Vallitalea guaymasensis: one gene and its partner. Each later gene encodes a partner of the first gene's protein in a complex. Links are inferred from orthologs where the notes say so. Each region holds a gene or a part of one and is shown on either strand. Other genes may lie near its edges. The genes, in order: smc and HYG85_RS23855.

What was found.
Region 2: the proteins of smc (region 1) and HYG85_RS23855 are in contact, whole or in part, in a crystal structure (PDB 3ZGX), measured with the Bacillus subtilis proteins. The link is inferred for Vallitalea guaymasensis from one-to-one orthologs.

Annotation. Positions count from the first base shown.
Region 1 is NZ_CP058561.1:20,618-25,088, reverse strand. Bases 58-4,187 are described here. They hold smc (chromosome segregation protein SMC), read left to right. Parts: upstream 58-426; coding sequence 427-3,987; downstream 3,988-4,187. Other genes in these bases: rnc (ribonuclease III), read left to right, coding at 58-235. Also shown: more of rnc, read left to right, coding at 1-57; signal recognition particle-docking protein FtsY, read left to right, coding at 4,286-4,471. UniProt on the Bacillus subtilis protein: Required for chromosome condensation and partitioning.
Region 2 is NZ_CP058561.1:5,523,565-5,526,707, reverse strand. The notes cover bases 125-2,926. They hold HYG85_RS23855 (segregation and condensation protein A), read left to right. Parts: upstream 125-1,045; coding sequence 1,046-1,807; downstream 1,808-2,926. Other genes in these bases: HYG85_RS23845 (D-alanyl-D-alanine carboxypeptidase family protein), read left to right, coding at 2,565-2,926; scpB (SMC-Scp complex subunit ScpB), read left to right, coding at 1,917-2,495; HYG85_RS23860 (site-2 protease family protein), read left to right, coding at 417-1,022; HYG85_RS23865 (transglutaminase-like domain-containing protein), read left to right, coding at 125-170. Also shown: more of HYG85_RS23865, read left to right, coding at 1-124; more of HYG85_RS23845, read left to right, coding at 2,927-3,143. UniProt on the Bacillus subtilis protein: Participates in chromosomal partition during cell division. May act via the formation of a condensin-like complex containing Smc and ScpB that pull DNA away from mid-cell into both cell halves.

The DNA of each region.
Region 1 (4,471 bases):
GGATGTAGAAAAAAGAAAATTATTTATTGATAGTAAAACACACTTACAAGAGATAATACAAAAGACAAGTGAAGAACCAATAGAATACATAATTGTCAAGGAAAAAGGACCTGATCACAACAAATTATTTATGGTAGAGGTTAGACATGAAGGGAAAGTAATAGGTTATGGAAGAGGTAGAAGTAAAAAATCTGCTGAACAAGATGGAGCGTATGATGCAATTAAGAATATCTAGTTATATTCAATTGACAGTGTACAATTGACAACTATCAAAAATAATAGATTTGAATTAATAATTGTCCATTGTTCATTGCCAATCATTTTTACAGCATAGTTTTAAACATAATAGATTAGAAAAATTTATCTTATTGAATAAATCTTTGGTACAAAAAGCATTAATGATTTTGTACAAGGTAAGGAGATAATATGTACTTAAAAAATATTGAATTACAAGGGTTCAAATCCTTTGCTAATAAGATTAATTTTGAATTTAATGAAGGGATAACTGGGATTGTTGGACCTAACGGTAGTGGTAAAAGCAATATTGCAGATGCAGTACGATGGGTTCTAGGGGCTCAGAGTGCTAAACAGCTTAGAGGTTCTAAGATGGAAGATGTCATTTTTGCTGGTACCGAGAACAGACGTCCTGTTGGTTATTCTCAAGTAGATATTACCATAGATAACCATGATAAAAGAATGGCTATTGATTATCTTGAGGTGACTATTTCAAGGCGTGTCTATCGTTCAGGAGAAAGTGAGTTCTACATAAATAAAACTCCTTGCAGACTGAAAGATATTCATGAATTATTCTTGGATACAGGAGTAGGTAAAGAAGGTTATTCAATAATAGGACAAGGTCAAATAGATAAAATATTAAGTACTAAACCGGAAGATAGAAGAGACCTATTTGATGAAGCGGCTGGTATTGTCAAGTTCAAAAGAAGAAAATCAGAAGCTTATAAGAAATTGGAGCAGGAAAAACAGAATCTTCTTAGGATAAATGACATAATCAAGGAATTAGAAGGACAGAAAGGTAATCTGGAAGGACAAGCAGAAGTAGCTAAAAAATACCTGTCATTAAAAGAAGAATTGAAAAAATATGAGGTAAACATTTTTATTACAGAATATGAAAAACTTGATAAGAATGTAGAAGATATCAGCAAAAAAGAAAAAGATACCAATGAAGAAATTGTTTCAGTCAATAATAAGTATGAAGAAATCAAATTAAAATATAATGAATTGAATAATGATTTGCAGGATATAGGTACTAAGATTGATAATAAAAAAGACGAAATATCCACAAATAATCTTGAAAAGGAAAGAATAGAAAATAATATTAAAATCAATAATGAACGAATTAGTTCTATTAAGGTAACTAATGAACGAATAGAACAAAATATTAGTGAAATAAATTCTAAACATGACCTTAACCTTACTAGTGTTAAAGTTATTGAAGAAGAAATTGTAAGTTTAAAATCAAGTATAGAACTATTAACATCACAACTAAAAGAAAAAGAAGAACAACTAGCATTAATTTCTGAAGAAATAAGTACTGGTGAAACAACTATAGAAGAAATTAAAACAAACATAATTGAAAGACTCAATGAAATAACAGTAGTTAAGAGTAAGATACAAAGATATAGTACTATGCTTGAAAATATTGAAAACAGAAGAAATTTCTTGATTGATAAAATTAACAAAGTACAGAATGAATCTATTATACTAAACAATAAAAAAGAACAAATAGAAGAAAAAATCACTTTTGTTGAAGAAGATCTGCAACAAACAAAGAGCGAGACTATCAGTACCACTGATAAGATAAAAGAAATTAATGAGTCAAAGCATGATATTGAAGAAAAATTAAACATCTATAATCAACAGATAAATCAATATAAATCTAAATACAATGCGTTGAATGACATAACTGAACATTACGAAGGTTATAATTATAGCATAAGAAAAGTTATGGAATTGAAAACAAAGAATAATATTGATTCAGTATTAGGTGTTGTTGCAGATATAATAAAAGTAGACAAGAAATATGAAATTGCCATAGAGACAGCTCTTGGTGGCGGAGTGCAGAATATTATTACCAAGGAAGAAGAAACTGCAAAAAAGATGATCAACTACCTGAAAACCAATAAATTCGGTAGAGCCACTTTTTTACCGTTAACCAGTATTAGAACGAATAATAATTATAATCCAATCAGTAATGAAAAGGGTTTTATTGGATATGGAAATGATTTAGTCATATATGATGATATGTATGATAACATCATCAAATATCTCCTTGGCAGAGTTGTTATAGTTGATAATATTGATAATGCTGTAACACTAGCAAGAAAATACAATTATAAGTTGAAGATAGTTACTCTATCTGGTGAAGTATTAAATCCAGGAGGTTCCTTAACTGGAGGTAGCTATAAGAATAAAGCAAATAATTTTCTTTCTAGGAAAAGGGAATTGAATGAATACAAGAACAAGATACAACAAATTACAGAAGAAATCAAAATAGCTTCAAATAAGAGGACTAAGATAGTTGAAGAAAGAAATAGCCTATCTGACAAGTCCAAGGAATTAATGTCAAAAGAACATAATCTTAATATTAAAATGAATTCATTACAAATCAATATGAATCAAATTATTAAAGATATAAACCAGAAGCAACAAGAGATAAATGACAGTAAAGTAGAATTAAATGAATTAGATAATCAAAATACTGAGTTAATGGCTACTACAGAAAAATACAACGAAGAACTTAGTGGAACTGAAAGTGAAAATACAGATGCAGAGGATAAAGTGTTGAGCCTTACTGAAGCAATACAAAAAAAGAAGGCAACTAGAAATACTTTAAATGAAGAAATTACTAATCTGAAAATAACAATGACATCAACTAAACAAAAATTGAATAGTTCCAATCAGAATATAGAAAGATTAGATAATGAGCTGCAAGATATTAATAAGCAAAAAGAAAAGCTAAATGAAGAACTACAAAATAATAAAAACGATATAGGATTGAAGATCAGTTTAATAAACAAATACCAAAAGGATGTTAAAGAGGTTCTTGATTGTATTGGGGCTAAGCATGCTGAATTAGAAATATTGAATAAGAATAAAGAAGAGATTTCATTGAAACAGAATGCTATATTTGAAGAGAGAGAAAGTCTAAGTGAAAAGTCTAATCTCTTAGAAAAAGAAATCATGAGACTTCAGAATGTTAAAATGAAATATGAACTCCAAAAAGAAAATATTACGAATTATATGTGGGATGAATATGAATTAACTTTCAATATGGTAGCTGAATATAAAGATGATCTAGGTACTGTCTCTCAGCTTAAGAATAAGGTTAAGGAACTGAAGGAAACAATAAAAGCATTAGGTGATGTTAACGTTAATGCTATTGAAGAATACAAAGAAGTTATTACTAGATATGATTTTCTATCAGAACAAAAAGAAGATTTGATAGTCGCTAAAGAAAAATTAATAGGAATTATTAATGAACTTGATAAAGAAATGATTAAACAATTTAAAATTAAGTTTAAAGAAATAAAACTCCAATTTGACTTGGTTTTCAAAGAGTTATTTGGAGGGGGCAAAGGTTTGCTCTATTTAGTGGACGAAGAAAATGTATTGGAATCAGGAATTAACATTGTTGCACAACCACCAGGAAAGAAATTACAGAGTATGATGCTGTTATCTGGTGGAGAGCGAGCTTTTACTGCAATAGCTTTACTGTTTGCAATACAAAGATTAAAACCTTCTCCATTCTGTGTTCTTGATGAGATAGAGGCAGCCCTTGATGATGCTAATGTGGAAAGATTCGCTAAGTACTTGCAAAAGCTGTCAGGTAATACTCAATTCATTATTATCACACATAGAAGAGGGACCATGGAAGCCGCAGATGCCTTATATGGTATTACCATGCAGGAAAAAGGTATATCCACAAGAGTTTCAGTAAAATTAATTGAAAATGAATTAACAGGATAAATAGACATACGTATGTGAAACTAGAGTTTGACATATGGATAGGAGGAAATATACAATGGGCTTATTTAGCTGGAAGAAAAACAAAACAAAAGAAGAACAAAAAGAAAATACTTCAGAGAATGAACAAGAATTGGTTGATGCCAAAGAATCAGAAATAGAAGGAACAGAAATAGAAGAAGATGTAATAAAAGAAGATAATAATATTAATGTACAAGAAAATAATAGTAATGAAAATGATGATATAACAAGTGAAGAAGTCATAGAAGACAATGATGATGAGGAGGAAGAAGAAAATCAGATTCCACAAGAACAAGAAGAAGGTAAGAAAAAAAGAGGATTCTTTGGTAAATTAGTTAAAGGACTTACTAAAACAAGAAATAATATACTTGGTGGAGTAGATCAAGTACTAAGTTCATTTACAAAAATAGATGAAGATTTTTATGAGGAACTTGAAGAGGCACTGATAGTTGCTGATTTAGGTGTT
Region 2 (3,143 bases), 5.5 Mb from region 1 along the record:
TTCATGGCGATAGTAATTTCACTTCTGTCTATCATGCTTGGAATGAAGTGTTAGTTGATAACAATTGGATAGTTGTAGACACTACCATTGATGCAGCATATAAATCAGAAGGTGTAAAAGTTTCTTATGAAAAAGACCCTTCAGATTATAGTGCTAAAAAGGTATTTTAATAATGAATAATATTTGCTCCCTCTCAAAGTAATTTTGTAATTTTATACTCAGAGTTTAAATAAGTATTTTCATATGTCTCCATACATCTGGTAAATTTCTTTTTCCATATCATTTTTATAACGTATCATAAGTTCTATATCTCCTAATAATAATCTAGGATAAATCAAAGATTTTTCAAGTATTGCTTGAAATTATAACCAATTATTAGTACAATATCTTATAGAATGAAAAATGAGGTGTAAGACATGGAAGCAATAAAATTATTAATAGAAATAGCAATTAGTTTTGTCTGTGCAGTAATTGTAGTATGTGTTCATGAATATCCTAGAATTATTTGTTACAAGTATTTAGTTCATCCATTATATAAGAAGGAAACTAAAGTTTCATTTAATCCGCTAAAATATATGGATCCATTTGGAATAATCTCTTTTATGTTCTTAGGTGCTGGATGGCAGAAACCATTTAGTTTTAATACTGGTAGATTAAGAGATAAGAAAAAAGGTCTTATATCCATAACATTAATTGGTATATTATCTAATTTGCTGTTAATGGCAGTTTTAATACCTATTTTTGTTTCAACATTTCAGCAGAATTATTATGTGACTAAGTTTTTATTTATATTGATTCTTTTTAACTTAGCTATAGTTGTTGTGAATTTATTACCTGTACCACCATTTGATATGGTTAAAATAATTCAAGCTCTTAATCCACGTGCATACTTCAAATTTGTTCAATACGAGAAAGTTATTCAAGCTTTATTCATTTTATTCTTGGCTTCTGGATTTATTAGTACTCTAGTAAATATTATTATCAATAGTATTTTTAGTACTATGATAGTTAACGGGGTATAAGAAATAAAGAAAGGGTTTTTTAATTGAGTATTCCTGTAAAATTAGAAGTATTTGAAGGACCATTAGATTTATTGCTACATTTAATAGACAAAAACAAATTGAATATATATGATATACCTATTGTTATGATAACGGATCAGTTTTTGGAATATATCAAGAAGTTAGAAGAAAAAAATATGGAAATCATGAGTGAATTTATTGAAATGGCGGCTACATTAATAAATATTAAATCTAAAATGCTGTTGCCAATAGAAGATGAAGAGGAAGAGGAAACAGACCCTAGAGAAGAACTGATGAATAAACTCGTTGAGTACAAGAAGTTTAAATATATTAGAGATAAATTGAAAGTAAGGCAAATTGATGCTAAAAAAGTTATTTTCAAAGAACCTACAATACCAACAGAAGTTCTTAACTATGAAGAAAAAGTAGATACCAGTAAGTTACTATCAGATATAGACTTTTCTATGATTTATAATGTATTCCAATCTGTTATGAAAAAGCAATATAACAAAATAGATACTATAAGAAGTGATTTTGGTGAGATTGTTAGAGAAGAATATACTGTAAATGATAAAATAGATTATATAATTAATTTATCAAAACAGTACGAAACCATAAGTTTCAGAGATGTTCTTGAAACTCAATTATCCAAAGTAGAAATAATTGTTACATTTCTTGCAGTTTTGGAATTAATGAAGATGGGTAAAATATCAATCGTACAACGGGACCTATTTGATGATATCATTATAAAGTATACAGATTTAAATAATGATAATATAATATAATTAATCCTGAATGCCTAAATAACATAGAATATTTAGGATTTAGGATATATTTATGTAGATTGATTATATATATACTTAGAAATATAAGTTTGAACAGAGGGGAATAAAGATGCAACTATGTAAAATTGAAGCTATTATTGAATCTATATTATTTACTATGGGAGAAGCTGTTGAACTTGATAAGATAGCTGACGTTATAGAACAGGATAAAAACACAACTAAAAAGATAATGAATAATCTTATAGATAAATATGATAGTCCTGATAGGGGTATAACAATTATTGAAATTGATAATGCGTATCAGATGTGTACCAAAACAGAATATTACGATTATATAAGAAAAGTTAATAATAAAGCAAAGAATTATGTATTGACAGATGTATTGCTTGAAACTTTGTCAATAATTGCATATAAGCAACCTATCACTAAAGCAGAAGTTGAAAAAATAAGAGGTGTAAGTTCTGTGCATTGTATAAACAAACTCATAGACTATAATCTAGTCTGTGAAAAAGGTAGGATGGATGCACCAGGTAGACCTATAATATTTGGTACGACACAGGACTTCTTAAGAAATTTTGGATTTCAGTCCTTGAAGGAATTACCACTGATAGAAGAAGAAAAACTGTCAACTATACAAATTGAAGCACAAGAAGAAGTACAAAAAGAATTTAAAACAGAAGAGGAATAAAAATTTGGAATAAATTAATCATTTTTCTTATAAATTATTATAAGGAATTCTATAAGAAAGATGATTAAAATGAAGAAAATAACTAGTACAATAATATACATATTCATTATTGCAATAATGTTATCCGGTAATATTGCTTCGGCAGAAGATTGCAAAGATGAACCAAAAAAATTATATGCATACTCTGCTTTGTTGATGGATAAGAATACAGGAAGAGTATTATGGGAGAAAAAAGGCTTTGATGAAAGAGCTATGGCAAGTACAACTAAGATTATGACTTGTATTTTAGCTCTTGAGTCATGTGAACTTGATGAAATAGTAAAGGTAAGCAAAGAAGCATCAAAAGCCCCTAAGGTAAAATTGTATATTAGACCAGATGAAGAATATTATCTGGGAGATTTGTTACATGCGTTAATGTTGGTTTCATCTAATGATGTAGCAATTGCAATAGCCGAGCATGTAGCAGGTTCTACAGAAGAATTCTGTAAATTGATGACTAAGAAAGCGAAGCAGATTGGTGCTATAAATACATGTTATAAAACACCTAATGGTCTTGATGCGGATGGGCACTATACTACGGCATATGATTTAGCCCTTATAACAAGATATGCTCTTAATAATGAGACTTTTATGAAGCTTATCAATACA